3 regions of the Brevibacillus sp. AF8 genome follow, and region 1 is predicted to be linked to each of the others. Evidence: predicted binding sites of a transcription regulator. Region 1 holds the regulator's gene; each other region holds the start of a gene.

Evidence for each region. Region 1 encodes Rex, which represses fermentation and respiration genes when NADH is low (regulators of the CRP and FNR family bind a similar motif). Its sites were predicted from a motif close to TTGTGAAATATTTCACAA; they were not measured.
Region 2: the regulator Rex is predicted to act here: its motif matches at 7,750-7,767, upstream of hcp (hydroxylamine reductase).
Region 3: the regulator Rex is predicted to act here: its motif matches at 2,172-2,189, upstream of KB186_RS18175 (helical membrane plugin domain-containing protein).

Annotation. Positions count from the first base shown of each region.
Region 1 covers NZ_JAGQDN010000002.1:407,204-416,988, reverse strand. Annotated here, with positions in the region: gene KB186_RS05215 (hypothetical protein) at 1-106, opposite strand, end outside; gene KB186_RS05210 (cell wall elongation regulator TseB-like domain-containing protein) at 258-737, opposite strand; gene KB186_RS05205 (hypothetical protein) at 767-1,468, opposite strand; gene KB186_RS05200 (hypothetical protein) at 1,602-1,781, shown strand; gene KB186_RS05195 (amidohydrolase) at 1,845-3,149, opposite strand; gene KB186_RS05190 (redox-sensing transcriptional repressor Rex) at 3,166-3,789, opposite strand; gene KB186_RS05185 (ComEC/Rec2 family competence protein) at 3,805-4,710, opposite strand; gene dinG (ATP-dependent DNA helicase DinG) at 4,752-7,655, opposite strand; gene KB186_RS05175 (tetratricopeptide repeat protein) at 7,747-9,201, opposite strand; gene panD (aspartate 1-decarboxylase) at 9,284-9,667, opposite strand; gene panC (pantoate--beta-alanine ligase) at 9,688-9,785, opposite strand, start outside.
Region 2 covers NZ_JAGQDN010000005.1:140,832-150,616, reverse strand. Annotated here, with positions in the region: gene KB186_RS10060 (hemerythrin domain-containing protein) at 1-305, opposite strand, end outside; gene KB186_RS10055 (hypothetical protein) at 363-680, opposite strand; gene KB186_RS10050 (hypothetical protein) at 709-912, opposite strand; gene KB186_RS10045 (Rieske (2Fe-2S) protein) at 896-1,429, opposite strand; gene KB186_RS10040 (4Fe-4S dicluster domain-containing protein) at 1,446-2,015, opposite strand; gene KB186_RS10035 (molybdopterin oxidoreductase family protein) at 2,008-4,182, opposite strand; gene KB186_RS10030 (hypothetical protein) at 4,169-5,209, opposite strand; gene KB186_RS10025 (Crp/Fnr family transcriptional regulator) at 5,395-6,102, shown strand; gene KB186_RS10020 (nitrate/nitrite transporter) at 6,185-7,684, opposite strand; gene hcp (hydroxylamine reductase) at 7,830-9,125, shown strand; gene KB186_RS10010 (hypothetical protein) at 9,246-9,614, opposite strand; gene KB186_RS10005 (hypothetical protein) at 9,757-9,785, opposite strand, start outside.
Region 3 covers NZ_JAGQDN010000014.1:71,673-81,457, forward strand. Annotated here, with positions in the region: gene KB186_RS18165 (hypothetical protein) at 139-291, shown strand; gene KB186_RS18170 (NAD(P)/FAD-dependent oxidoreductase) at 342-1,520, opposite strand; gene KB186_RS18175 (helical membrane plugin domain-containing protein) at 1,563-2,018, opposite strand; gene KB186_RS18180 (PilZ domain-containing protein) at 2,308-2,973, opposite strand; gene obgE (GTPase ObgE) at 2,982-4,259, opposite strand; gene KB186_RS18190 (sporulation initiation phosphotransferase B) at 4,273-4,857, opposite strand; gene rpmA (50S ribosomal protein L27) at 5,059-5,352, opposite strand; gene KB186_RS18200 (ribosomal-processing cysteine protease Prp) at 5,360-5,710, opposite strand; gene rplU (50S ribosomal protein L21) at 5,724-6,035, opposite strand; ribosomal protein L21 leader region at 6,046-6,124, opposite strand; gene KB186_RS18210 (Rne/Rng family ribonuclease) at 6,182-7,657, opposite strand; gene aac(6')-35 (aminoglycoside 6'-N-acetyltransferase AAC(6')-35) at 7,765-8,304, shown strand; gene KB186_RS18220 (M50 family metallopeptidase) at 8,315-9,151, opposite strand; gene KB186_RS18225 (M23 family metallopeptidase) at 9,144-9,785, opposite strand, start outside.

The DNA of each region.
Region 1 (9,785 bases):
GGATTGGCTCCTCAATCTCCATCTTTTGGTACAAGAACCATCCTCCGAACAGGAGTGCCAATGTTGCCACCAAAGATAATCCTATTGCGCTCTTTTTCAACTGCACGGCTACTCCCCCCATAAATATCGTTCTCGTTTTCTCTCTAAGCAACATCCAAAGTATATCATATGAGTATATCAATTTCTTATACAGATGTTGGATGGAATGCCAAACAGGCCTTCTCCCATAAGGAAAAGGCCTGTCGTATGCAAGCGTCTCAGGTTGGCGCGAGCACGTATGAGGTTAACAGAGCGCCCGTGAATAGATCATAGTGAATGTAGTGATAACGACCGTCTTTGTCTTTTACAGTGACTTCCCAAAATTTCTTATCGTTTTCGAGACCAGGAACCAAATGAGTGATCTCTGATTGTGGGAAGGACTTATAAACCGCCTCTTCTACATTCTTTTTGGGAACAGCAAGATCCATTCGATCAAAGCTAACTTTCTGATCGGTCATCCAAGCTACAACTTGTGTCCCCGCCTTATTTTTCCCAATGACGACAGCGTAGCTCTCCTTGCCTCGATATTCATCAATGGATTCAATCTCCGTGATCGTTGTGCGATCCTGGACCCACTGACGAACGGTTTCCTCAAATTGATTGCGTTCCCCTGCTACAGAAGCCGTCAGGTGATAGGCGAACCCAGCTCCCGTAAGTAAAATGACGGCAACGATTGATAGGATAATTCGTACTAACACAGCAAAGTAACTCCTTTACGTGGCTGACATTACAATCGGAATCGAAGCTGGTCTCTCTTCACTCCAACTGCCGTTTGTATTTGCAAATCCAGCTCCAGTTGACGAAGCTGCCCCGTAGTTGACTCGTACCATAGTTGGTAATTGACTTTCATTCCGTTCGTTACATTCGAAGTCAAATCATGAAAAGGGAAGGATGGACCTAGCCACATCGATAATAACGAAGAGACTTTCTCAGGTGGAACCGCAATCCGATATCCACTCCATCCTTGCCCCGCAGTATCTTCAAGGCGTTCAGGACGAACGGATTGCATAACTCCCTTGAGCAATACTGCGTGCTCATACGGGGTGAACAGCGCATACGGCAGTGCAGCATGGTCCTGTATCTGGCCATCAATTCGAACCGAAACTGGCTGCCCATCTTTTCTGGCTATTTCAAGCTGGTGGCCACCGATTTCTCCTGCGAGCTGAAATTGCTCATTTTGAAATCGCCCATGTAAGGTCTGATCCTTCATGTAAACCAGAAATGAGCGTTCCTCGTCCTGCGTAATCTGCTCCAAAAGCTCCGCTACCGTCGTCGTCTGCCCCGTTCCTGTTGTTTGTCTGACCGCAGACGCAGGATCCGTGCTGCCTGTATTGGCTGATCGACTTACTGTCCCCAATACAATCCCCAGGAGAAATAGACCGAGTAGGATAGGAATGAGCCACCACAGCAATTTGGGCCGGATGTACATGTCGTCCCCCCTGTCCCATTTTTGTCTTTAGCCTATGCTATACGGGAAGGTTTTAGAACGACACGGAAAAGTTGCTAATCATAGCTTAAGGTCGGGCGGTCATACTACACATACACCCCGAGGAGGTGAGCGCGTGACATCTTCGCAACAAACTACATCTCCTGACATACTTGGGTTTCTGTTACAGGAATATCGCGTCTCCTGGGCAGGATTGTCGTCTCCCTTGCGTCAATGGTCGCACACACCCACTCTTCATTTTCGCCATCATCTCCTGACAAAAGCTGTGGCAAAAATGAACAACGGAACGTCGTAGTATCCAATTCCCCTACCTACACCTGCACTGCCTTACTCCTGTCCCCCACCTGACAGGAGCCTTTTACCGTTTTAACGTTTGGAATACGCGGTTCGCTTCGTAAATCGCGCGCTCCTCATCGATGGTCAACAGCTTATGATTACGCATCAAGAATTTACCCGCTACAATCGTATCTTTCACATCTCGTCCATTTGCTGCGTACACCACGTGTGAAATCGGTTGGTGCGCCGGGTGGAAATGGGCTTGATGGCTATCCATCACGATCAAGTCAGCTTGCTTGCCTACTTCAATGCTTCCAAGCGTTTCTTCTTGGAATACCCCTTCTGCGCCATAACGGGTAGCCATGCGAAGCGCTTCCTCTGCTGGAACTGCTACTGGATCGTTGTTCACACCTTTGTGCAGAATCGCAGCGAGCTTCAATTCTTCGAACAGATTCAAATTGTTGTTACTTGCTGAGCTGTCTGTACCGAGCGATACGCTTACGCCTTTTGCCAACATTTTCGGAACAGGCGCAACACCGCTTGCCAGCTTCAAGTTGCTGACTACATTATGAGAAACTCTCACGTTGTATTTTGCCAAAATGTCGATTTCTTCATCCGTTAGGTGAACAGCGTGCGCGACGAGTGTTGGGCGATTGAACATACCCAGCTTTTCCAAGTGAGCGACTGGACGCAGTCCGTAGTCCTTCTCGTTTTGACCGACTTCCCAAGCGGTTTCTGACATATGGATATGAAGCGGCAAGGACAACTCATCAGCTTTTTCGATAATTTGGGTAATAAATTCTGGCGAGCAGGTATACGGCGCATGCGGTGCCATCATGACGGTAATACGTCCGTCTGCCTGATTATGCCATTCTTTTGCAAAAAGTGTCGCGTCCTTCAGCTTTGTTTGACGTTCTTCTTCGGAGCACAGACCGATCATTCCTCGGCAAAGGCGGGCACGCATTCCAGCTGCATCGACTTCCTTCGCCACAACATCCATATGGTCATACATATCCACAAACGTGGTAGTTCCGGTACGAATCATCTCAATAAGCGACAGTTGGGTACCCCATTTTACTGTGTCACCCGTGAATTGCGCCTCCAATGGCCACATTTTGTCTTCCAGCCATTGTTGTAGCGGCAAATCATCTGCATAACCACGTAGGAGGGACATACCAGCATGTCCATGCGTGTTGATTAACCCAGGCAGTATGTAGTCTCCTTTTTGATCGATAACTTCATCGTATCCCGCTTCCGACAGGTCCTCAGGAGTTGGGCCCACATACGTAATCTTGTTGCCTTCGAATGCTACGGCACCATCGTAAATGACTTCATTCGTATCGTTAACGGTAATGACTGTTGCGTGAATGAGGATCGTCTTTTTCATAGTATACACTCCATTCTTATGTCAAGTAGTAGGCCAAGCTTTGCAGGTTGGACGTCACGTCCGCATAGTGAATGCGAACATCCTTTCCTGCGCGAATCGTCGTAGGGGCAAAATTCAAGATCCCCCTGATACCCGCTTGAGTCAACTGATCACATACGGATTGCGCTGCAGGGGCCGGTACCGTAATAATCGCCAGCTTGATTTGCTTTTTAACGATTGTCTCTTCCAGCTCTGATAAAGGCTGAATCGGTATACCTGCGACTTTTTTGCCCTGCTTCTCTGGATTATTGTCAAAGATGGCCGCAATCCGCATGTTATCTTTCAAATAAGCGTTGTAGTTACTGATGGCATGGCCCAAATGCCCAGCTCCGACCAAAGCGACACGGATTTCATCCGTTAGCTTCAGGATTTCACGTATTTTTTCCACCAGATAATCGACATCATAGCCGATTCCCTTTTTTCCAAAATCACCAAAAGCTGCAAGATCTTTTCTGATTTGGGCAGGATTCACATCAAGATTCTTGCCCATCTGTTGGGAGGAAACGGTGGTCACCTCAACTTGCTGCAAATAACTGAGGTAACGCAGATAAATCGGCAAACGACGGACGACCGCTTCTGAAATCTTTTCGTGTTTTGCCACGTTCGGTCTTCCCCCCTAATTCTTTTGCTTCAAAATCCGATATTCTTTTCCATTCGATAAAATGGTAATGGAACCGTCGTGGCTGGTAACGTATGTCTCGGCCCATGACTCACCCAAACGCTCCATGACCTCCGTCTGACCGTCTTTCATTTGATCCCGTGATCGGCCTGTCTGAATAATGGCGACCTGAGGATCGACCTGCGTCAGAAACGGTTGTGAAGATCCCTGATTGCTTCCCTGACCGGCTACCTTTAGCACTTCCGCCTTCAGTTTGTCATTTTGCCGTTCCAACAGTCGCTCCTCTGCTTTTTCATTCACGGCACTCATAAACAAAAATCGCAGTTGACCGTGCGTCAATCGAAAAACAAGAGAATTGTTCTGAGGCGATAAAAATAACGGTTCATCCGGAAGCAATACTTCCATGGAGATTTCTTGGTCAAGAGTGAGTACTTGTCCTTGCTCTGCTTCCATCTGCTTTTGGTTGGAGCGAAGCAGCACGACATGCCGAATGGATGGTGCGATCAGCTTTGGCAAAATGACAGCATCGATGAGCACTTGTTGGCTCAATGAAGCGTAGCCTCCCATATATTCCGGCTGGTCGTTCGTTAACACCACATAATCGAGCCGTGTAATCTTGAGCTCTGCCAAGCGCGCTGAAAGAACGGGCCAATCTTCTGACGTACCCGTATCAATCAGCATCGTTTTACCGCCTGGCATTCTCAAAAGCGTACTCTCACCTTGTGGAAGTGCGAAGTAGGTGATTATGAGACCCGAAAATTCCTGTTCTGTCTCGGTTTCAAACGGGTCATCTATCTTCACTGCTGCTTCTTGCAAATACAAATGGCTATCAATCGAGCATGCGCAAAGGAAAAACACACTCAGAACTACTATCCACCAACGCCACTCTTTTTTCCATAACATTTATTTTATCACCTTAATCCCTATGAGACTATTGCTTCATTTTATGAATCTGACAGGGATTGCATACTAAGGAATGGCTCTATGCGCTCTCGCAGAGTTGGCCATGGACCGCTTTCGATTTGAAATGGCGGCAAAGATTGAAGGAATGAGCGTCCATATCTCGACTCAACCACACGCGTGTCGAAAACGATCACGACCCCTCTATCCAAGTGATGGCGAATTAATCGCCCCACCCCTTGCTTAAATTGTAGAACGGCTTGTGGAAGAGACAACGACATAAAGGCGTTTTTTCCTTCTGCCTTCAAAAGCTCTGCCCTTCCTTGATAGACAGGATGATTCGGCGGAGCAAACGGAAGGCGAACAATAACTAAACTGCTCAGCCATTCTCCCTGGATATCGACACCTTCCCAGAAGCTGCTAGTTCCAAGCAGCACACTTCTCTCCATGCTTCGGAACAGTCGCACCAGCTTGCTCCGATTGTTGCTATCAATCCCGTGACCGAATAACGTATACGGTTCTGGAGCCTCTCCCAGTCGTTCTTTCATCGCTTGGTAAACAAGTCGAAGCATCGAATGGGAGGTAAACAGGATCAGCGTCCTTCCTTTCGAAGCCAGTACGACGTCCACACACCCTTGAATGACCGCCTCCAAGTACGTGTGGTCACTCTCTTTGCCTGGTGCAGGGAAATCAGATGGAATCAACAGCAGCCCCTGCTCTTCATAATGAAACGGCGATGGCAGTGACAAGGTACGCACTCGTTCCTCGGGAAGCTGGTCGAGACCAAACTGGCTTTTGATGTAGGAGAAGCTGTTCTTGACCGTCAGAGTGGCTGATGTCAAAATCAGACTCCGCTTTTGTGCGAAAAGCGGTTCTGCCAGTGAGTCGGCAACCTTCAAGAGTGCCGCTGACAAATGAACCTGCTTGCGAGCTGTACGGGACTCTACTTCCATCCAATACACATACTCGGCATCCTGCTCAAGTAAAAAGAAGTGAAGCAGCTCCACGGCGTTCTGCCAGTCTTTGATGAGACCGAATAAATCTGTCAGTAGACTGCGTACGGCAAAAGGAGGCTTTTCCTCTTGCGGAGTCGTTCGCAAAAGCTGTTCGATGCCCGCTGCATATGCGGTCATCCCTTCAATCAGCTTTTTGGTTACTTTGCGTATCTTCTCGTGTTTACCTACAAACGATTCGATCCGATATCGTACTGTCTCACGACCAGCGTCCGTCGTCTCCTCCGCACGATCTGATGCCCATGCATACAAGAGCTGTGTCCATTGCTGCGCTTTCTCTCGCAAGGCAGCGGACTGTTTTCTTAGCTCCAAAAGCTTGGCAGCGACATCTTCTTGTACCGCTGGCATCCAGCTTTGCAGCTCTTCTGCGAAGCGGGCTATAGCCCCACCCTCCTCAACCGATGCACGATCTAACAAGAAAAGAAGCTGCGTGGTTGAAAACTGCTTGCCTAAATGCTGTGTCGCTGCATCCTCCAAATGATGGGCCTCATCGACGATAGCAACTTCATACGAAGGGAGGATTCTGTTTTCCGCTTGCAAGTCGCTGATGAATAGGGCGTGATTGACGATGAGGACATCGACATCGCGAGCCCGTTCCTTCGCCTGGAAATAGTAGCAGCGACTAAACCACGGGCAAGCCCGATTCAAACAAGAGCTCGTATCACTTTTTACCTGTTGCCACAGCAGTTGACCACTTGGAGGCATGCTTAGCTCTTCCACGTCACCGGTAACGGTTTGCGTGAGCCACGTCAGCATCTGTCCTTTGACCAAGCGCATTTCTTGGCTGCTTCCTTCTACAGGTTCGTCTACGGCTTGTTCAAATTTACGCAAGCATAAGTAGTTTCCTCTGCCTTTTAGCGTCGAAGCCGTAAACGAAAACGGCAACGACTCCTGCAAGGTAGCGATTTCCTTATGGAATAGCTGTTCCTGCAATTGAATGGTATTGGTACTGACCACCAGCTGTTGCTGATTGTAATGAGCCCAAATGATCCCCGGCAAGAGATAGGCTAATGATTTTCCCGTACCTGTCCCTGCCTCTACCAATAAATGGGCGCCATTCTCCATTGCCTCATAAACGGCATGCATCATTGCTTCCTGAGCATCCCGACGTTGATATCCCGACATTTTTGCCTGCATGTACCCGTTTTCGCCCAAAACCTCCTCGAGCTGGTCGGCAAACGCTTTAGTCACTGTCGCATCGACATGAGGACGCTTTAGAGACGCTGTTAATTTTTCTTCGCGCTTCCGTAGAGCCAACTGGCGATAAATATCCCACATGTCTGAGGAATCCGTTTCGGTTGTGGTTCCATCCAGCTCTGGCAGTTCTATGAGCTTTTCCATCTCGATCTGACGTAAAAGAACCTCGATATCCGAGCGAAACGAAGAAACGAGCATCTGCAGGCGCTGGATCGTCACGAGTGGCAGTCTCTTTAAAATATCCAGCAAGTGGAGAAACAGCTGCGCCGTTGCGAGTGCATCACTATCTGCTTGATGGGGATTATCGTGCTCGATTTCCAGCTCAGACGCCAGTTCTCCGAGTCTGTAGCTATTTTGCATTGGCAAAAGAACACGGGATAGCTCCACTGTATCGAGCACGTAGCCGTCAAACGCATAATAGCCCTGGCTCAGCAGGGCTTCTTGTAAAAATTGGAGATCAAAGCTTGCATTATGTGCTACAAATGCTCGTCCGTCCAATAAACGTAAGAAATCTGGAAACACTTCTTCCAAGGAAGGAGCATCTGCAACCATTTCATTGGTAATCCCTGTTAATTGAGTAATAAACGGTGGAATATCCTGGCCCGGATGAATCAGGGTGGAAAAACTCTCGGTAATCTGCCCGTCATCGATTGCGACAGCACCAATCTGAATGATGCTATCCCCTTGGCGTGGATGGCTTCCCGTCGTCTCAAAATCTACAACTAGTAATCGATTCAAACGTTGTCACCTCGTAACCTGGGCGGAAACATTCAATCCGCACCCATTCACATTCGGCAACGATGGGAAATATTCCTGCTCTCCTGTACATTTAAGGCTGTACGAGCTCGGTTTGCATTTCTGTTTGACCGAGCTTGCTTGCACACAATTGCAGATAGATGGGGATTTCCCATAACTGTTCTGCGAATGGCAATGCCCGTTGAAAATATTGTTCAGCTAGGCGCCAATTTTCTTCCACAACCGCGATTCTCCCCAGATGAAAATACCCTAACGAACGTACATATGGCTCAGCGTCTTCCAGGAAATACTTTGCCAACCGTTTTGCTTCTTGTGTATCCCCCAGCTTTTCGTATGCGGAAATCATCCCGGATTGTCCGAGGCGATTGTCTCGGTTTTTCTCTAGTATGATCCGAAACGCTTTGATCGCTTCGTCTACCCTTCCGTCAAACAACAACATCCAGCCATAACTAAAAAGAAAGTCATCATTTTCGGGTGCGAGACTAATCGCTTTTTTAACGAGCGTCAATGCCCTTTTCGTACCCGCAATGAGCCATGTATTCCAGGCCAAGCCATGCCACGTCCAGCCTTCTTTTGGGGAACGCTCCGTCAAAAAGTGATAGCAAATCTGTGCCCGGTGGTAATTGCCCACTGTTTCGTATAAAGAGGCCATTTCCTGAAGAGTATCGCTGTCCAAATCACGTGTCGGCAGTTGCAAGCCTTTCGGTGGGCTCCATTCCACCGTCTGGTCCATCGTATGCAATAACTTGGCAGCACGCAGCCATAGCATCTGCGCTTCCCAATCGTGCTCGTTTTTTTCTAAATACGGTTCCAATTCGTCCAAAGCTTCCTGTGCATCGCCATCTCTTAAATAGCATAGCGCGAGGTTGTATTTGGCTTCTTCCTGTTCTGGCTTGATCTCGAGAGACGTCTTGAAAGCTTGCGCCGCCTCCAGCCATTGCTCCTCCTCCGCAAGTATGCATCCGATGGCATTAAAACTGATGGCCACAACGGTAGGTGAGCCTGCCGTCCTGCCGAGAAGACGGAATTCCCGAAAGGCTAATTCTGTTTCCTCACACAAAAGGAGACTGTAAGCGTAGTACAAGCGCCCACTTTCCCAGTCTGGCGATTTTTGAACTAGTTCTGCAAAGCACTTTTTTGCGTCTTGAAACATGCGCAGATGATAAAAGCCTTCCCCACGTCGAAAAATCGGCTCGTATGGACCCGCTTCCGGGGAATACTCTTTCTTTTTTCCCTCTGCTGTTTTTTCTGTTTCTACTGCCTTTGGTGATTCTGCATTACCCTTCAACTGATCCGGCTTTTTCTCTTCTGCCGGAAGCTGTCCTTCCATTTCCTTGATGTTACGGATCGCATTCGATAATTTTTCTTCGAATTGCAGCCACAGGTCTACGACTGTATCACTTACTTGGCGCAATTGAAACAATTGTTCCGCGAGCTGAAGACGTTCTTGTTCAGAAGCCCCCTGCCACTTCTCTTCGATCGTCTGCGCTTTGTTCCGAAGCGTATGAAACCAGTCTTCGATTTTCACAAGAAAAGCCACCCCCTATGAGGCATGAGTACTTTCATTGTCTCACAAGGCAGGTGGCTCTATGCAGGAGTCGACAGATCGCTTACAGAATCGTCGCGTGTACTTCTTCTGCAATCAATTCTTTGATCTGATTTTTTTCATCCATGATGGCGACACGTGGCTTGTAGGTTCTCGCCTCTTCATCCGTCATCATCGCATAGGCAATAATAATAACGATGTCGCCCTCTTGTACAAGACGTGCAGCTGCTCCGTTCAAGCAAATGACGCCACTGCCTGGAGCACCTTCGATGACGTATGTTTCCAGACGCGCTCCGTTGTTGTTATTGACGATTTGTACTTTTTCATTTGGCAAAATATCCAGCGCATCCAACAAATTTTTGTCGATGGTAATACTGCCGACATAGTTCAAGTTTGCTTCAGTTACCGTTGCGCGATGGATTTTTGCTTTCATCATGGTGCGGAACACTAACAATTCCTCCCTTATCTCTACTTGATTGATGTAATCGTATTGTCGATCAGACGTGTTTTACCCAAACGAACAGCCAGCGCGATGATGATGGTCTGACCTGCCGTTTCCTGCTCCA
Region 2 (9,785 bases), on a different contig from region 1:
ATAAGATCATGCTCTTCCTCCATGACAGCAATCGGTCCCATTTCCCGTTCGATATAGTTAGCCATCAGGGGATACAGGTCTTCTTCCTCGCGTCTGGAGTGTTTCTCCAGTTCCGCCCGAAACGAGGACGCCAGCTCATGAAGCTTTGTTAAGCCTTTCTTTCTTTTCGTAGGTTCGGCAGTAGATTTCAGGTTATTTGCTAGATGTACGAGCTCATTCATCTGCTCAGCTAATGATAGGTGTTCTTCTTTCAGTTTTTCCAGAGCCGGACACAGCTTCCTTCTCCCTTCAAACTCCTGCATCATCCCCATACATCCTATAGGCGGTGGTCCCATTACAATCCCTCCATCTACTAGTGGGAGTCAGTTACCAAAAGAAATATGATATGCTAGCTGTCCCCGGTTGTCCCTAGCAACCATTCGAATACAGTCACCGTCTTGCGAAAAAACAACCGGTCCATTCTGGATGGGAATCGCTACAAACTGACAAGGATTAAAATAGAGTCGCAGATGCTCCTCATCCTCCGTGATCTCCCATTTTGCCAGCTGCCTTTCCAAGAGAGCCGGACTGTGTGGTTCGGCATCATCCGCCAAATCTTGAATGAGTATCCCCATTTTTTTATCCACTAAGGCAGGCAGCTCCTGGTGAAGCTCGGCAATCGTTCGCTTACTAGGATTCATCGCAACTGATCACACTTCCTTCCCCGGATTATTTCCCTTGTTCTCTTCGGTCTCGCTGATCTTTTCTCAATACCATCCATGCCAGTGGGAACAACACTACCGTTGCACCGCTGAGCAAAAGCACCTCCATATATCGCTGGGCGAAATACATATTGACTGTGTACTGGGTGCAAACAATGCTGGCGAACAAGATCAATGCTAATAGGATGACACCTCTATAGCTGCTCTTCATAACTCTTCACCCCTACAGCGTATACGGCTCCATCTTTCTCTTGAAGCACAATTTCCGGAAGTGGTCTTCTTGGGGGACCAGCGAGCGGCTTACCTGTAGCGATATCAAATTTCCCATGATGGCAAGGACATAGCAGCTCTTTCTCATCTCGATCCCAAAATACCGGACAACGCAGATGGGTACACGCATTTTGATACGCCTTGTATTCCTTTTCCTTCACATATACGAACAACGCGCTGTCATGCTCTCCTGGATAAGCAAACTCGATCGCATCTCCGGGTTTTATATCGCTGAGATTCGCAATTTTTTGTGTGGGATACGACTTGCTGGATGAACTCATCAGCTCTTTGGCAGCTAATGCCCCCCATGGCAGAGTAGATGCCGCGAAAAGACCTGCTGCTCCTACCATTGTTTTCATAAAACTCCGTCGATCCAGACTGCGCTCATTGGAACGATTGATGTTATGGGTATAATTGTCATCCTTCAACGGAATGGGGCGGGTTTTCTCGTTCTCCATAAGGTATATCTCCCCTCTAGAATAGCTTCTGTTTGCCCTGCAGAATGCCAGGCAGGCTAATTTTCACATTGGTTTCGCCTTCGAGCACATCCGGGTCGTGGCTGGCAGTCCATTTGCCATTAGCCAAAGGAATCTGTGCCCGTTTTTCTTCCAGCTCTGCTTCCTCAATCCACTGCAAGGTGTTTGTCGGGCAAACCGAAGCACACATCGGCGGGATTCCCTCTTTCGTACGGTCGTAGCATAGATCGCATTTGTACATGAGATTCTGTTCTTCATCAAATTTAGGAATCCCATAGGGGCAAGCAATCGTGCAATTTTGACAACCGATGCATTTTTCTACCAAGGCTGACAATACGGCCCCATTATCTGCGATTTGAATCGCTTGAGCAGGACAGCTGCGGGCGCAAGCAGGATTGACACAATGGAAGCACATCAGCGGAATCGTTTGTCTGCTGATAAACGGGTCCACATCCAGTACGTAGTTTCGGTTTCGGTTGTCATGACCTCCACACTGTGTACACGCCGCCAAGCAGCTTCGACAACCGATGCAATTATCCATTTCGATGTATAAGACTTGTTTACCCATGGCGAACTCCTCCATGTTTGTGCTTGATGATTTTCGCGGCGCACGCTTTAAACTCAGGCATTTTGCTGTAAGGGTCCAATGCCGGGTTGGTCAACAGATTGATAGACTGCTCTTTTCCCCAGTGGTATGGAACAAACACCGTATCCTCTCGAATCGCCTCGATAACTTTCACACGGTACTGCGCCTCGCCTCTTCTCGTTTTCAGAGTGACCAGCTCATCGTGTTCAATACCGTAACGTGTCGCTGTTTTTGGGTGAACCTCTAGCAGAGGATCAGGATACATGTCCTTCAAAAACGGGATTCGTCTTGTCTGGTTCCCGGACAAATAATGGAACACAACTCGTCCCGTCGTTAACCGCAAAGGATATTCTTCATCCGGCTCCTCCGCTGGCGGGCGGTAAGGCAGCGCACATATTTTGGCTTTTCCATCCGGGTGATAAAATTTTTTATCCAGGAATAAATGCGGCTGCCCCTCGTCGACTTCCTCGCGGCACGGCCAGAAAACACCATTGTTTTGATCAATTTTCTCGTAGGTGACCCCATAATAGTCAGCTATTCCGCCTTTGGAAACCTGACGTATTTCATTGAAAATATCCTGGGGAGACTTCAAGTGAGTAAAGAATTGTCCGCGCCCCATTCTATTGGCGATTTCTATCTGAATCCACCAGTCAGGCTTGGATTCGGCAAACCATTCCTGTGCCTGACGGTGACGAATGATGCGTCCTTCGAGATTGGTTGTCGTTCCATCGTCCTCTGCCCAAGTCGTAACGGGAAGAACGACATCGGCGTATTCAGCCGATTCGGACAAGTAAAAGTCGCAGCAAACCATAAAATCCAGACTTTTCAGGGACTCCCGGACATGGTTTAGATTTGGCGCACTTACAACCGGATTGGAGCAGAGTAAGTATAAGCTGCGAATGGTTTTATCCTTCATGAGCTGGAACATCTCGTAGGCAGAGACGCCTTTCTGCGGCATCTCTTCCACGGGAATGCCCCAGGCACACGCTATTTCACGTACATGTTCAGGATTGTCGAGCTTGCGGTAGCCAGGCAATTGATCGGCTTTTTGCCCGTGTTCCCGCCCCCCCTGACCGTTTCCTTGACCAGTAAGGGTTGCCACACCTGATTTTGGTCGGCCAATCTTGCCTGTGACGAGCGACATGTTGGTATAGGCCGATACGTTGTCTGTCCCTTTCGACTGCTGTTCCACACCACGGCAGAACATCACAATCGCATTGGGTGCCCTACCGAAAATGTCGGCAGCCCGCACAATCTTCTCCACCGAAACCCCTGTTATTTCGCTGACATACTCCGGTGTGAAGGTAGCAACCACTTCTTTTGTTTCTTCAAAACCATTCGTATGATTTCGAATAAAGTCTTCATCGATATGCCCGTTCTTGATCAGGAGATGAACGATTCCGTTTGCCAGCGCCAAATCTGTACCGGGCCGCAGATCCAGATGGATATCAGCGCGACGTGCCAAAGGTGTTTCCCTTGGATCGGCTACGATCAGATAGCCGCCTCGATTTTGCACTTCCCAAATACGAAACATGCTGGTTGGGTGACACTCAGCCGCGTTTGATCCGGCCAAGAACAAGCAGTCTGTTTGGTGAATGTCCGTCCAGGGAATGGTAGAACCTCGGTCAATCCCCAAGCTTCGATTCAATCCTGCCGCAGCCGAGGACATGCAGAAGCGGCCATTGTAGTCGATATAGCGGGTTTGCAAGGCGACCCGCGCAAACTTACCCGTGAGGTAGCATTTTTCGTTCGTCATGGAAACGCCAGAGTAAACAGACAAGGTATCTTTGCCATAGTTGTGCTGCAACTCCTTGAACTTGGAAACGATCAAGTCAAGTGCTTCCTCCCATGACGCTTCCCGAAAACCTTCCGCCGTGCCTTTTAATGAAGCATCTGTTCGAATCAACGGCCGCTGTATCCGATCCGGATGATTCACTTGCTGATAAGCCGTTACCCCTTTTGGGCACATCTTCCCCAGATTGACAGGGAAATCGTACCGTGGCTCCACTCCGATAATCTTGTTCGTCGTTGTATCTACACGCAGGTTCATCCCGCATTGCATACCGCAGTAGCTGCAGTGTGTGCTGACCAATTTCTCATTGGGATGTACCTTGTTTTCAATTACTTTAAAAAATTTATCCTTTGGCATGTTGATTTGCCTCCCTGGCATTGATCTCGTGCGTAGGAACTCCTGTGAAGCGGAACATCCGGTATTTTCTGCGGCACGGCAAGCAAAGTTCAGCCAAGTGGAAACCTTCTTCCATTTGAAAAGCCATTTCGTTTTTACCCAGCACGTTGATTACATCTGCCGACTGTTCCGCAGAAACAAACTCTTTGCTGCACACTTTGCACTTTTTCATTTCCTGCTCGCCATAGTGCTCGCGATAATTGCGAGCGAACACACTCATGGGACGGAACGGTATGTGAGCCAGTTTTCCGAATGGCAGATAAATCAATGTCACAATCACTGCAAATTGATGAGTGACGGATATGACCGGGTGCCCAAAGCCCCCTAAGAACATGTTGCTTGCAGTTAGCATCAAGCCTGTCACGCTGATAAACAGCAGCAGATATAATGGCAAAAAGTCGTAGACAAAGGATTGTTCAGCCCGTGCCTGCATATTCTTAAATCTGCGATACAATGCCATGACTGCTCCACCGATGACCATAAAAGCCGTAATGTTCAACGCGTTGTAAAAGAGAAAGGCAACCCAGCCATCCGCTTGTACGGTAAGAACATCCACACCCATGAACACGACCTGATAGTAGCCATTGTCTGTCATCGTGAAATACATCCAGCCAAACACTAACGGAAAGGTGACAAACGCGGCCAAGATGCATCCCCATCCCAGCAAAATGTGCTGTGTCCAGCGATACCATCCCCGATTCCAAATAAAGCGATAGATGGCCAGATGATCCACGGCTGTATTCGCCGTGCTTTTACGAAAGAGAAGACGCAGCCCCTTTTTCAAAATGACATTCGTTGGCGGGCGGTCTGCCCACGCAGAAAATCGATAAAGGAAACCTCCGATAAAGACAAGAGTCCCCACCATATACCCGTAAAGCGCCAAATCAATATGCGTGAAAAAACGTGTTCCCACGTAACTTAGGACGAACAAGCAAGCAATGATGATAAAAGCACGCTTCGCCACTTTGGAAGCAAATAGATAGTTCATACAACACCCTCCCTGCTGCTGCTCATTTTTTCCTTTCGCTCGAGACCATTGTAGCAACGGCTCGTAACCCGGGTTGTGATTTACCTCACACCCTTGCCACAATCAGGACGATTTTCCTACCCCCAACCATCGATTTCGGATGATATAATGAGTTACCTATGTATCCTTGGTTTAGGGGGGACCACATGACCGGAAATGGCACAACCTTTGTCGAGCAGATTTCTTCCGATTTTGTGAATAGCCTTGAAACGTTTTCTGTTCGGAAAAGCTTTGTTCCCGGAGCCGTTCTGTTTATGGATGGCGAAAGAGCCGATCAGCTATTCTTAATTTCGTCTGGCCAAATCAAGCTCACAAAAAACACAAACGATGGAAAAGAATTAACACTGCAAGTATTTGGTGCAGGAGAGCTCGTCGGCGTCTCCGGTCTCTTCGAACAGGAATTGACGTACACCTCCACAGGCACCATGTTGATGGAGGGTGAGATATGGATCATCCCGCGACAAGCGTTGGAAAAAATGCTCATCAAAAACGGTCAATTTTGTGTAGACTTCCTGCGTTGGATGGGATTGATGAACAGGCGGATGCAGTCCAAATTTCGCGATTTGTTACTCAATGGCAAAATCGGCGCCTTGTATTCAACGCTCATCCGCATGAGTAACACGTACGGCAAGCCACACCCCGACGGAATCCTCATCGACCTTTCCCTTACCAATCGTGACTTGGCACAATTCATTGGTCTGACACGAGAAAGTGTCAACCGAATGCTTTCCGATCTAAAAAAACAGGATTCCATCGATTTGCTTCCGCACGGGCATATCTTGATTAAAGACCTTGCCTATTTAAAAGAGGCGATTTATTGTGATGACTGCCCTCCAGATATTTGCCAAATGTGAGCAAAGTCTTCATACCTCCTGTATAAAAAAAGTCCTGGACTTGTCCGTCCAAGACTTTTTTTCATGAGTGATTCAAGCTTCTTTATCCATGTCTTTGCTCTGCGAGCTCGCTGAACATGCCAGCATAGTACTCGACGTCTCCTGCATCGTCCAGTATCGCACTGATCGTTAGCCATTGGAGATACTGATCTCCATTCTTCCGGCGATTCCAGATCTCTCCTTGCCAATAGCCATTCTTCTTGATCGAATCCCACATCTTTTGATAGAAATCGGCATTCTGCCTGCCAGATTTTAAAATATTGGGAGACTTGCCAATCACTTCATTCATTTCATAACCGGTCACTTTCGTAAAAGCATGGTTCGCACTTTTAATGACTCCACGTGTATCGGTAATCAGTATCGCCTCTCCCGTCTTTTCCATAATGGTTGCGGCGAGCTGCAGCTTCTCTTGATAAAACATCCACATTACCAAGACCAAGCTTACCAGCGCAAACTGAGATAACGCCATGAAACCAATCGCGTAATGCCCGGTCAGATTAAACAGCATCGTTAAGATCAACGGCGGGAAAAATCCTCCTAATCCCCCCATGGCAGATACGATTCCGTTCACAATCCCCGCTTGTCGTGAGAAATACATCGGCACTAATTTAAACACAGCACCGTTACCAATTCCGGCACATAGCGCTACCAACAAGCATCCTACCGTATACATCAAGATCGATGGCGAAAACGATAAGACAATACCAGACAAGGCGAGCCCGGCAAACACAATCATCAATGCCTTGAAGGGGTTCCACTTATCACCTAGCCAACCTCCCACTGGTCTCGCAAGTGTCGCCAAAAGAATGAACCCTGCCGTTCTCATACCTGCATCTACTTTATCCAGTTGGAAATGGCTCACTAAAAAATTCGGGAGATACACGGTGAAAGCGACGAAGCAACCAAACGTAATAAAGTAGAACAAGCTGATTAACCATAGCTTTTCGTTTTTGTAGACACTCTTTATCTGCTGACCGAGAGGAGTCACTACCTTAGGTTCGTTTTTATCCCCCATCAAGAAGGTTAGAACGGCGAATCCCACAAGCAATAACATGAACATCTGTACAGTAGTTGCCCATCCAAACGATTTAGCCAGAACTGGCGCTGAAAAAGTGGTGATCGCTGTACCAATATTCCCCATACCGTAGATTCCGTTTACAGAACCATGCTTTTCTTTCGGATAGTATTTAGGTAGAGACGTAACACCAACAGAAAACACCGCTCCGCCTATCCCTATAAATAACCCGCCGATTAACAAATCTGTATAAGTGGTCGCCTGGCTAATATAAAAAACAGGAGCCAGCAGCAAGAGAAAGCTTATGCTAAATAATATCCTCGCCCCAAATCGGTTACTCCAATATCCAACAGGGATTCTCAGCAACGATCCTAAAAGAACAGGAATCGCTGTCACCCACGCCACTTCGCTTGCACTCATGGGTACGGTTTCTTTGATAAAAGGCATAAGCGATGACAGAATGACCCATACCATGAAACCGACCGTAAGACTTAACGTCTGTAATGGCAACTGCCATTTTCGTACCATAAACAACACCCCTCACTTGGGAAATCTTCTTCATCCACTATGATAAGAGGCAAAGTTTGGTTTCGTTGTGATTTTAATCACAGCTCCTTCCAGGCAATCCGCTTATAATCAAAGCGAAATCTTGAATCGAAGGAGTGAATTATACATGTTTTGTTATCAATGTGAACAGACTCCATCAGGTGGTTGTAAGGTCATCGGCGTTTGCGGAAAGAATGAAGATCTTGCGAGTATTCAGGATACAATTATTTTTGCTTTAAAAGGAATTGCAGCTTATGCCACACATGCTCGACAACTGGGATATATCGATCCTGAAGTGGATGGGATTACACAGGAAGCTCTTTATTTTACATTGACGAATGTGAATTTTAACTTGAATGAACATTTGCAAATGGCTATGAAAGTAGGGAAAGCCGCGATAAAAGTCATGGAGCTTTTGGATCGGGCCCATACAGATCATTTCGGAGTGCCACAGCCAATCACCGTCTCGCAAAATAAAATAGAAGGAAAATGCATCGTTGTTACGGGACACAATCTGTTTGCTCTCGAAGAGCTGTTAAAACAGACAGAGGGCAAAGGAATCAATGTGTATACACATTCCGAAATGCTGCCTGCACATGGCTATCCCGCACTGAAGAAATATCCTCATTTGAAAGGGAACATCGGGAAAGCATGGTACGATCAACGCCAGTTGTTTGAGAAATTTCCAGGCGCCATCCTGGCTACAACAAACTGTGTGATGCCTATTCGAGGCAGCTACGCTGATCGTTTCTTTTCGTATGATATAACCGGTTTGGAAAATGTGACGAAAATTGTAGAAAACGATTTTGCACCGCTCATTGAAAAAGCATTGTCTCTTCCTGAGGTTTCCATCGAATCGGAACTGACATTGACGACCGGGTATCATCACAAAACGGTCCTCGGTATTGCCCCTGAAATTATTCAGGCAGTCAAGGAAGGAAAGATCAAACGCTTCTTCGTCATCGCTGGTTGTGACGCTCCTGGCAAGGGAGGCGAGTATTACCGTGAATTGGCTACGTCCTTACCGCCAGAAACAGTCATTCTTACGACCTCCTGCGGAAAATTCCGTTTTAACGATGTAGATTTCGGCACCGTGCCAGGTACCGACATCCCACGATATATCGATTTGGGACAGTGCAATAACTCGGTTTCTACCATTACGATTGCGGCTGCATTAGCCGATGCCTTCGAGTGTGAAGTGAACGAGTTGCCGGTAAGTATCGTTCTTTCCTGGTTTGAACAAAAAGCGGTTGCCATTCTGCTTGGTCTGTTTAGCCTGGGGATACAGGATATACGGATCGGTCCAAAATTGCCTGAGTTCATTCAACCGGGTGTTCTGCAAGTATTGCAAGACTTGTTCCATATTCAGTTGATTGGCGATGCCCAAGAAGATATGAAGCAAATGCTCGGAATCACGCAATAAGCTATCACCTGTGGCCACAAATCACAAAAGGAGGCACCTTCTTCTAACAGGAAGGTGCCTCACTCTTATGGAATTTAAAAAAAGGCCCTATCCATCGGTAGATAAGACCCTCCTATTTCCTTACAGCGGCAAATTCGTAACAGCCGTCCATGTTCCCACTTCTCCTGCCCGCACAGATGGGGGCTTCATTCGAACCGTTCCTCGTAATACATAATGTCGCAACCCAAGTGTTGGCTCGTCTTTGTAAGCAAAGGTGCCAACAAAATTGGCATAAGGTGATTCAATCGTGATTTGCCTGGACCTCTCATCCCAACTTCCTTGTATGGGAATCGGAGTACCACGGAAATTAACGGTTCCACTGACCCTGCCATTTACGACATTGGAAATCATCAATGTGCCCAACGTAGTGGGTCTTCCACCGAAGCTCGCTTGAATTTCCCATGTTGAGGGGTACGGCAAACTGACCCGAGTCGTCTGTCCAATTGCCACGGTCGACCTCTCCTTTCGATTGACTTAAGCGCGAAGTCAAAATAGTACGTTACAGTATACGTAGCCATGATGAATCTTCCCGTAGGCGGAAGCACAACTTTATTTTTGACGAAAAAAGAGACGGTTCCCCGCCTCTTCTCTATTACTTCCATTCTGTTTCCGTTTTGTGTT
Region 3 (9,785 bases), on a different contig from region 1:
TATAACGGAAAGCATCTCATGTGACAATCCTTATCCGTCACTTTTTTTCATCGGATCATATTTGGTTTACTTTAATTACATGAGAGGAGGCTTCTTCGCGCACAATAATGCGTATCGTATGGAGGAGGTGAAAGGCAAATGGCCGGACGTGGAAAGTCAGATAAATCGGAGCGTCGTAACAATCACCCAGCAGGTAAGCCAAGCAGTCTCGATCAGTTTGGCAATGGCATGCGGGGCAAAAAGATGGCCCAATCCCCAAACGTGATTGAAGATCCCAGCGGAAACGGATAAACAAACACAAAAAACCCGGGACATTTTAATCCCGGGTTTTCCTGATTCGATTAGTATGCCAAAGAGGACAGACCGTTGATATGAGTCAAGTAACGAACGTTACTCGCTTCTTTCATCAAGGTTGCTGGCAAGCCTTTGAGCTTCAGTTGGCTTGCACCGATTGTTCCGATTGCGTCTTTACGGCCCAGGCTACCCAGTGTACCGGAGAATACCGGTTTGAAGGTATCCATTTTGGTGCCGTTGAAGTGCGCGAAGAGATTGTGACCTACTACTTCGCCCATTTGCCATGCCAGTTGGGCAGTCGGAGGGAATGGACGACCTTCTGGCCCCATTACAACCGCACTGTCACCTGCAAGGAATACATCAGGGTGAGAAGTGGATTGCAGGAATTCTGTAACAGTTGCACGCCCGCGGTTTACTTCCACGCCGCACTCAGCTACTACGCGATTGCCTTGTACGCCACCAGTCCATACCATTGTTTTGGTTTCAATGGTACCGCCATCTTTCAGGCAAACTGTGGTTTCTTTCATTTCCGTTACAGGTACGCCTGTCAGGAATTGAACGCCACGTTTTTCCAGGCTCGTTTTCGCACGCTCAACCAGGTCAGGAGCAAAACCAGCCAAAATGGATGGACCTGCCTCTACGCAATAGATGGATACGTCTGCAAAGTCTACGCCATGTTTGTGGCACAAATTTGGCAACATATCAGCGAATTCCCCAACAAGCTCGATACCTGTCAGACCGCCACCGCCCACAACGAAGGTAACATCTGCTTTATTTTTGCTTGTCTTGTATTCAATCACGCGCTCTTCGAGGTGTGCGCGCAGACGATTTGCTTCTTCTACCGACTTCAGTGTAAAGCTGTACTCTTGCAGGCCCGGGATTCCGAAGAATGCGGTTTCACTACCCAGCGCAATAACTAAAGCATCGTATTTGATGGACTCGCCGCTCGCCAGTGTTACGCGTTGGGAATCGAGACCAATATTTTCTACCGTGTCTACTACGAGGTTAATCTCTTTGCCACGCAGCAATCTTTCCAGAGGGAGCGCTACGTTTTGTTCAGACAGGTTTCCTACTGCCAAGCGGTGCAGTTCCGTAATGATTTGGTGAGTAGGAAAACGGTTTACCACCGTGATCGACGCTTCTTCAGCCGTCATGTATTTACGTGCAGTCAATGCGCTGAGCAAACCGCCATAACCGCCGCCTAGAATCAGAATATGCTTCGCCATGCCCAATCCTCCGTCCTTGTCTTCCATTCCATAATAAAAAAACTAGCGTTTTTGTTGTTGACGTTCTGCTGTTACTTCCAAGAATGCTTGTGCGAAACGCAATGTTTTTTGTACTTGCGGATCTTTGAGCATTTTGAGAATACCGAACAAACCGATCGTAGACTCTTCTACGTGAACACGGTCATTGGCTTCAATGGCTGCTTGGGCAATACCCTTTGCTTTATCAGAGATCGGTTTTACGAACTCTTCCATTCCACCTTTGATGTCGTCGATCAATACATGATCATTTGCAACCGTTTGTACCAAATCATACGTTTTGGTCAAAAGAGTTGTCAGTTCCGCCAATTTAGGCAGATTCGCCACCAATACGTTCAGTGACTCTTGGATTTCTGGTTTCATCAGCTGATCCAGTACATCTTGTTGCTGCGCTGGTGCCAGAGTAGCAGTGCTTGCTACTTCTGCAGCAGCTTGAGCTTGTTGCGTAGTTGTTTGAGACATAAAAAAACGTCCTCCTTTGCTTTGGAATAGAGGCCTTTCATTCTCGATGCCTGTTCAAACGAGTAACGGCCGCTATTCTCCCTGAAAATCCGGTAAAAAATTATTTGTAACATTTTTCACAAAGTAAAGCAAACAACGGATTCGAATAATCAAAAGTGAATGATTTCACAAGTATTTATTCAGGAAAGCGTACACAACAAATCATAAAGTGAACAGGCTCGATTTAGAACTCTATGTACACTACTATATACCTTCTTCACAGGAACATCAAAGGAAAAAAACCGCTTCCTTAGGAAGAAGCGGTAGTTGAGAGCCTTTTATAGTAATCTTTGATGATTTCATGGTGCTTCTCATTAATATCCGTAAAGATTAATTCAATGATTGATTGCTTGTCCTGGAACGTTTTTTCCACGATTTTCGCCATCATGACGATCTCCTGCGCTTGCTTCGGTATCTTGAAAGACAAATGGAGAAAATCGCCCTTTGACACATAACCGTCCGTTCCCAAAACAAGACGGGTTGGAGAGAATTTCAGCAACACTGCCTCGCCTTTTTCTTCGATCGGTCTAGCTCCCATCACCTTGTAAGGGACAGAAATACCGAGATCTGGGGAGATGGGATCCTGCTTGCGCTTTTGTGTAATTTCTACCCCTACACTAATCGGAATCATCCCTAAAAGCTTGATCGGCCAAAGCGTTTGCTCCGAAACTACTTCCAAATCAATAGTGTTCACTGCCGCATCCGTCTCCCAACGAATGCGCACAGTTGATCCGAGAAGCTCTGCTTTTGTTTCAGGCTTCATCTCATACGAAACGACGAGATAACTGCCCTTTGCATGTTCAACCAAAACTTGGACAGGTGTCTTCACCTGCTTGGAGATGATTAGCGGTAGCGTCGCACCGCGTTGGAGTCGTTTATCCCCCAAAAATGGGTTCAGTGATGGGATATCAATCATGGTTTTTGTCACTCCACAAAGTCAAACTCTAATTTGCCGATCCGAACGGTATCCCCGTCTTTTGCTCCCAGCTTGCGCAGAGCATCATCTACACCCATACTGCGCATTTGTCTTGCAAAACGCTGGGCTGCATCATAGCTGTTCAGATTCGTCATGCGTACGAGTTTCTCGATCTTTTCACCGCTGACGACAAACACATCATTATCACGCGTAATCTCGAATGCCTCTGGTTCTTTTTCTGCTCGGAAGACCACGCGCTCTTCCACTTCCGCAACTTCCTCTACAGCAGGCTTGTCCGGAATCGTCGCCAAGGTATCCCCGATCGCATACATCAGTTCTTGTACGCCTTGACGGGTTGCAGCAGAGATTTCGTACACCTTCACATCTGGAGCTTTTTCCTTGAAAATACGCAGGTTTTCCTCTGCTTCTGGCAATTCCATTTTGTTCGCGACTACAATTTGCGGACGATCTTCGAGCTTGAGGTTATACATCGTCAGCTCTCGGTTGATCTGCAAATAATCCTCGTATGGATCGCGTCCATCAACCGCTGCCATGTCAATCACGTGGACGATCAAGCGTGTACGCTCTACGTGACGCAGGAATTGATGACCAAGGCCTACACCTTCATGCGCGCCTTCAATCAATCCTGGCAAGTCAGCCATGACGAAGCTCTGCTCCCCCAAATCCACAACACCCAGGTTCGGTGTCAGCGTCGTAAAGTGGTACGCCGCAATTTTTGGCTTCGCAGCTGTTACACTGGACAGCAGCGTGGATTTTCCTACACTCGGATAACCAACCAAGCCCACATCTGCAATCAGTTTGAGCTCCATGACAATGTAACGCTCTTGACCTGGCTCACCGTTCTCCGAGATGTGTGGAGCTGGATTCGAAGAGTTGGCAAAACGAATATTGCCTCGTCCACCACGTCCGCCTTTTGCGATCACAGCACGTTGTCCTTGCTCCACGAGATCGGCAATTACTTCTTTGGTATCATCATCAATGACAGTTGTTCCCGGTGGCACGCGCACGACCATATCTTCTGCGCCTGCTCCGTGCTGAGATTTGTTGCGGCCATGCTCTCCGCGAGGTGCTTTGAAATGTCGTTGATAGCGGAAATCTACCAGTGTACGCAGACCTTCATCCACGACAAATACGACATCTCCACCTTGACCACCATCTCCACCCGCTGGACCACCCAGCGGTACGTACTTCTCCCGGCGAAAGGAGACGGCTCCATTACCACCGTCCCCGCCTTTTACATATACTTTTACCTGATCGACAAACATGGTGTCACCTCTTTCATTCCGCGAATGGAACCACCAATTTCAGGACCCATTCTTCTTCCGTATGTATCCACTCGGTGACCTCCACCGTACTCTGTTCGCTTTTACGTATCAGCTTTTCCAATTCTTCCATTCCGGATGCACGAAGTACACCGGCCAGGTCAAAACGAAAATGAACGCCACGCTCATCCATCTGCAAGCTCACTTGCATGCTGGCTGCTTCGTATCCACTCTGGTCTACATGATCGTTCACTGTGCATAATATCTCTGACACCAACTGAAACAAGTCTTGCTCGTTCAAAACTACTCGCGTGAGATCCACATGATTGCACACGTCTACTTCTAAAAGCAATTCATTGTTCAGTGCGTTAAATGTCAAGAAGAAGACGGACAACAAGGAGCTATTCAATCGGGCCACCATCGATTCCTGCATCGCCATCTGTGCGATGCGCTTCAAATGGGCCTCTCCTTGTTCAGTACGGTTCAAATGCAAATAGCCGAGCAGAACCTGAACATGGTTCAACCAGTCATGCCGCTGCCTGTTCAGAACGGTCAGCAGTTGGTCTGTCTGATGCGTAAACAGCCTCCGCTCGTCCCCCATCACATTCACCCAAGTCGATAAGAATATCTTTCCCATCTATTGTACCATAAAAAAACCTCTTTCGAGGCAAAATCATAGAAGAGCGACCGCGTTTTACTGGAAGTTTTTATGCGCTCCGGAATTTTTAAATTCCTGCTCGTTAAAAAAGAGCCGGACAAAAAGAAAACCCAGCTATATCGCTGGGTTTTTCTTAACAAATATTTACGCTTCGGAAGCAACCGGCTCGATCACAACTTGTTTGCGATCACGGCCCAGACGCTTGAAACGAACAACACCATCTGCAGTTGCAAACAGAGTGTCGTCTCCGCCTTTCATTACGTTCGCACCTGGGTAAATCTTAGTTCCGCGTTGACGAACGAGAATGTTACCAGCAGTAACGAATTGCCCGTCGCCACGTTTCACGCCCAGACGTTTGGAAATGGAATCGCGACCGTTCTTTGTGGAACCTACCCCTTTTTTCGATGCGAAAAACTGAAGGTCCAAGTTAAACAGCATGTTCATATCAGACACCTCCCTGCCATTTACGATCATTTACTTTTACGTATTTACCGTAGTTCGCCTCAACTGACAAAAGAGCAATTACCATGCTCTCTGCCAAAAGCTGTTGTTTCTCGCGTGCAGTCTCATCCTCCGAAGAAGAAAGACTCCACTTCAAGAACCCACCGCCTTCTTGTGCGACAGCGACATCAGGAGTGATGCCGGTCAAAGGTTGGATGGCGTTTAATATACCAAAGCTGATGCCTGATACAGCAGAACAAACGATGTCTGCCCCATAGGCACCCGCATTGGCATGTCCGGAAATACTAATTTCATGGATACCGTGCTGCGCACGGCTCACGATCACTTCAATCATAACAAGTCACCAATTAAGCGTTGATCTTCTCGATCACAACTTTGGTGAATGGTTGACGGTGACCTTGCTTGCGACGGTAGTTTTTCTTGGCTTTGTATTTGTACACGATAATTTTTGCAGCTTTACCGTGTTTTTCTACTTTACCAGTTACCGTTGCACCAGCTACTGTAGGAGCTCCTGCAGTAACTTTGCCGTCTTTGCTTACGAAGAGAACTTTGTCAAAAGTAACAACGTCTCCTTCGTTGCCAGCCAATTTCTCGATGAAGAGAACTGCTCCCTCTTCAACTTTGTATTGCTTTCCACCGGTTTCGATAATTGCGTACACTGTGTGCACCTCCTATACTCAGACTCGCCTTTACAGGTGCGTCGACAAGCGACGGCTTATGTACCTGATTCGTGCGGTTACAGTATGCACGAGGCATATCTGCATGACAACCATTAGGTTATCATAGCTACAATAGCCCAGTCAAGTTATTTCGATTGTAATCGCTGTGCCTCTGCCCGATTTCCGACGTATCCAATTTGAAAATTGTCTGGACTCATAGAAGGGACCAGCCGCTTATAGATCTGGACAGGCCATGTAATTCCTTCTGCTTTTTCCCACTCGTCTATCATATCCAACACTCTTGGTGGCATGTCCACGAGAACAGCCTCTGCATCTTGGCTCTTTGCCAAAGCGGTGACTTCGGCGTACAAGCGCCGGAACAGCTCGTCTACTCGCCAAACTCTCCCTCGACCCTTGCATGCCTCACATGGCTCCGTCAACCGCTCCATCAGGCTCGCACGAACTCTTTTTCGCGTCATCTCGACTAATCCGAGCGACGTCATCCCGAGAACAGTCGAAGGCACAGGGTCCTTCGCCAGCTCTTGTTTCAATCGCGCGATCACTCGTTCCTTATTGCCCTGCTCTTTCATGTCAATGAAATCAATGATCACGATGCCACCGATGTCTCGCAGCCGCAGCTGCCGGGCAATTTCAGCTACCGCCTCCAGATTGGTCGCCGTCACTGCCTGCTCCCGCTGTTGCCCTCCCCCACCAGTGAATGAACCGGTGTTTACATCGATGACCGTCATCGCTTCTGTCCTATCAATGACCAAGGACCCTCCACTCTTAAGCGGGACTTGTCGATCACGAGCACGAATCAACTCTGCCTCGACTCCCAAGAAGTCAAAGAGCGGCTGTTTGCCCTGATACCAGCGAAGCTTCTCTTGTACTTCCGGAGCAAGAGCTGCCAACGCCGCTTTTACCTCCTGATGAGTCGCCGCACCTTCTACCAACACCTCATCCATTCCGTTCGCCAAGCCATCTCGGAGCGCTACCTCAATCAACTCGGCATCCTGAAAAATCCGCCCGGTCGAGCGCAGTCCCTCCGCTGTTCGCAGCATATCCTGCCAGCGTTTGCGCAAATAAGTCAATTCACTAATAAGTGTCTGCTCTTCTGCTTCCGCTGCTTCCGTGCGCAGAATGCAGCCTTCCCCTTGCTCTACTGTCGAAGAGATAACCTGTTGCAGTCGTTTTCGTTTGGTATCATCGGATATTTTACGCGAAAGTGAAATGCTTTCTTCAGTCGGAAGGTACACCAGGTAACGCCCCTGCAAGCTGATCCGCATCGTGATTTTTGGCGCCTTCATTTCCATCGCCTCTTTACTCACTTGAACCAATACCTTTTGCCCTACGTGAACACGTTCCGCAATACTTGGTTTCGCTGTTCCACCCGGCTCCACACCGACCGTGTCATCTACGTACAAATAAGCATTTTGACCTGTACCAATATCAACAAAAGCAGATTGGATACCAGGCTTCACATCTGCGATCCGTCCTTGATAAATGTCACCAACGCTTGCGTGTGTCCCCACATCCTGTGTACGCCATTCCTGTAATTTCCCGTTTTCCATAAATGCGATGCGGATGCTGCCACCTTGTGCACTGATTGCTACTTGCTTCACTGCTTTCACTCCTTATTCCCCGTACAAACGTTGCCCAAAAGAAGGATAACCGGGCTCATAGGAAGTAATCTAACATAGCTACCAAGTCAAGGTAAAGGAGATAAACCATGATTCATACTGGTGATCTTAAAATAAGAACATTATCCCCTAACGATTCCGTTCATTTAGTCAAATGGCTTTCTGACGAGCGCGTTTTGGCCTATTATGAAGGTCGCGATCGGCCACATGACGAGTCCCTCGTACTGCAAAGCTTTTTTTCAGAAGACGACGGTGAAACCCGCTGCCTGATCATATACGCGGATAAACCAATTGGCTATGTGCAATTTTATCCGCTCGATGCCCCGGCAAAACAACAGTATGGGTATGCAAAAGACGACGTTGTCTACGGTATGGACCAGTTCATCGGAGAGCCTATTTACTGGAATCGCGGTATTGGCACTCAGCTCGTTAAAGCTATCCTCCACTATCTCCACACGGAAAAACGAGTTCAAAAAGTAGCCATTGACCCGCAAGCATGGAATGAACGAGCCCTCCGTTGCTACGAAAAATGTGGCTTTCGAAAAGTAAAAGAGCTTCCTCGGCACGAATGGCACGAAGGAAGCATGCGTGATTGCTGGCTGATGGAATGGATCGCTCCTGCTGATTAAGGACTAATGTCTAAAGGAGCTTGCCCACTGCAGCGTCGTGCTTTTGCTCAAACAAAAGGGCATACAAGAGCTGTTCCTCTGCCAAGAGACCCGCCCCTTGTACGTAGAAAAGATGGGAGCATCCTCGCCGAAGCTTGTGCGAGACAGCCAGTACCGTTTCCTCGGGATGCACGCGTATCGCTTGAACAGCAGCTTCTTTTTGCTGCCGGTCGTATTTTTCCACCAGGAAGCGAAAAAATTGATAAGGAAACCGCAAAAACGCCTGAATGTTCAACGTCAATAAATAAATCCCGATTACTGCTAAGTTGTACTTCAACTCCAGGCTGGACATCCCCACCATGATCCCCGCAAACAGCGTACTTCCGGACATCGATATCATCGTCGCCTGCCTATACGACATAAACCAGCATAGAACGGCCAACAAGATTCTCCCGCCATCCAATGGCCAGATTGGCAACAGGTTAAACATCGCAATCGTCAAATTGCTTACCAAGAAAAAGCGGGCCCACTCTTCCGTCCAAATCCCCATAAACCAAAACAAGTACGAGGCAGCCATCATCACCATATTTAAGAAGGGCCCTGCGAGCGCCACGACAATCTCATCCATTGGGTCCGTAGCATACGAGTCTTCCATCGTCGCTACTCCACCAAAAGGCAGAAGCTGCACTTCTTTTACGGTCCATCCGAGCTCACGCGCCATCGCTACATGCCCCAATTCATGGATCAGCACGATGACAAACAAGGTAATGACCTCCAAAAAATGGCCTGTCACCACGGACAAGCCAATCACCGCCCAAAATAGCAGGTGAATGCGAAACCGAATGTCGAGCCAGCCTCCCCTATTCAAACGGAATCACTTCCAGGGGGTTTACAAATTGCTCATTCACTTTGGCCCCTACATACAGATGACGTGATGTCTGATCCATTACCCGAGCGGTTCCGATGACTTTACCAGGTGCAAGGACCTCGTCCTTCGTCACCCCTATACTATCGAGATTGCCCAGCCATATCTCCCGCCCTTTGGTTAGACGAACAATCACTGTCGTCCCATAATCAGGCTTTTCACCGACAAAAGCAACCCAACCAGCTTCTCCGATCGTGATTTGATCGTTCATACCCGTATGCAGGATCACATTCGCACTCTCTGGATCATAGGATTTTACGACTTTCCAGCTATTCGGGAACTTCCATACCGCACTTGCATCCTTCGTCGTGCTCGTGGCTGGCACGGCAGGGGGATTGGTAGGTATCGAAGGAAGCATCGTCGGAATCGGTCCAAATCTCGCTTCATACCAGTCCGCTACGCCTGAAAAATTAAAGTCCCGTGTCATGACTTCCTTCGCGGAGCTTTTCCATGAGGCAGGAATCAACGTTGTTTGAAACAATACATAAGCAGCACCAATCAATAAGACAGATGCTAAAATTTGCACGCCCCACTTTTCATGGGACGGTGGTTGGTCCATCAGATCGTTCTCGCGCGG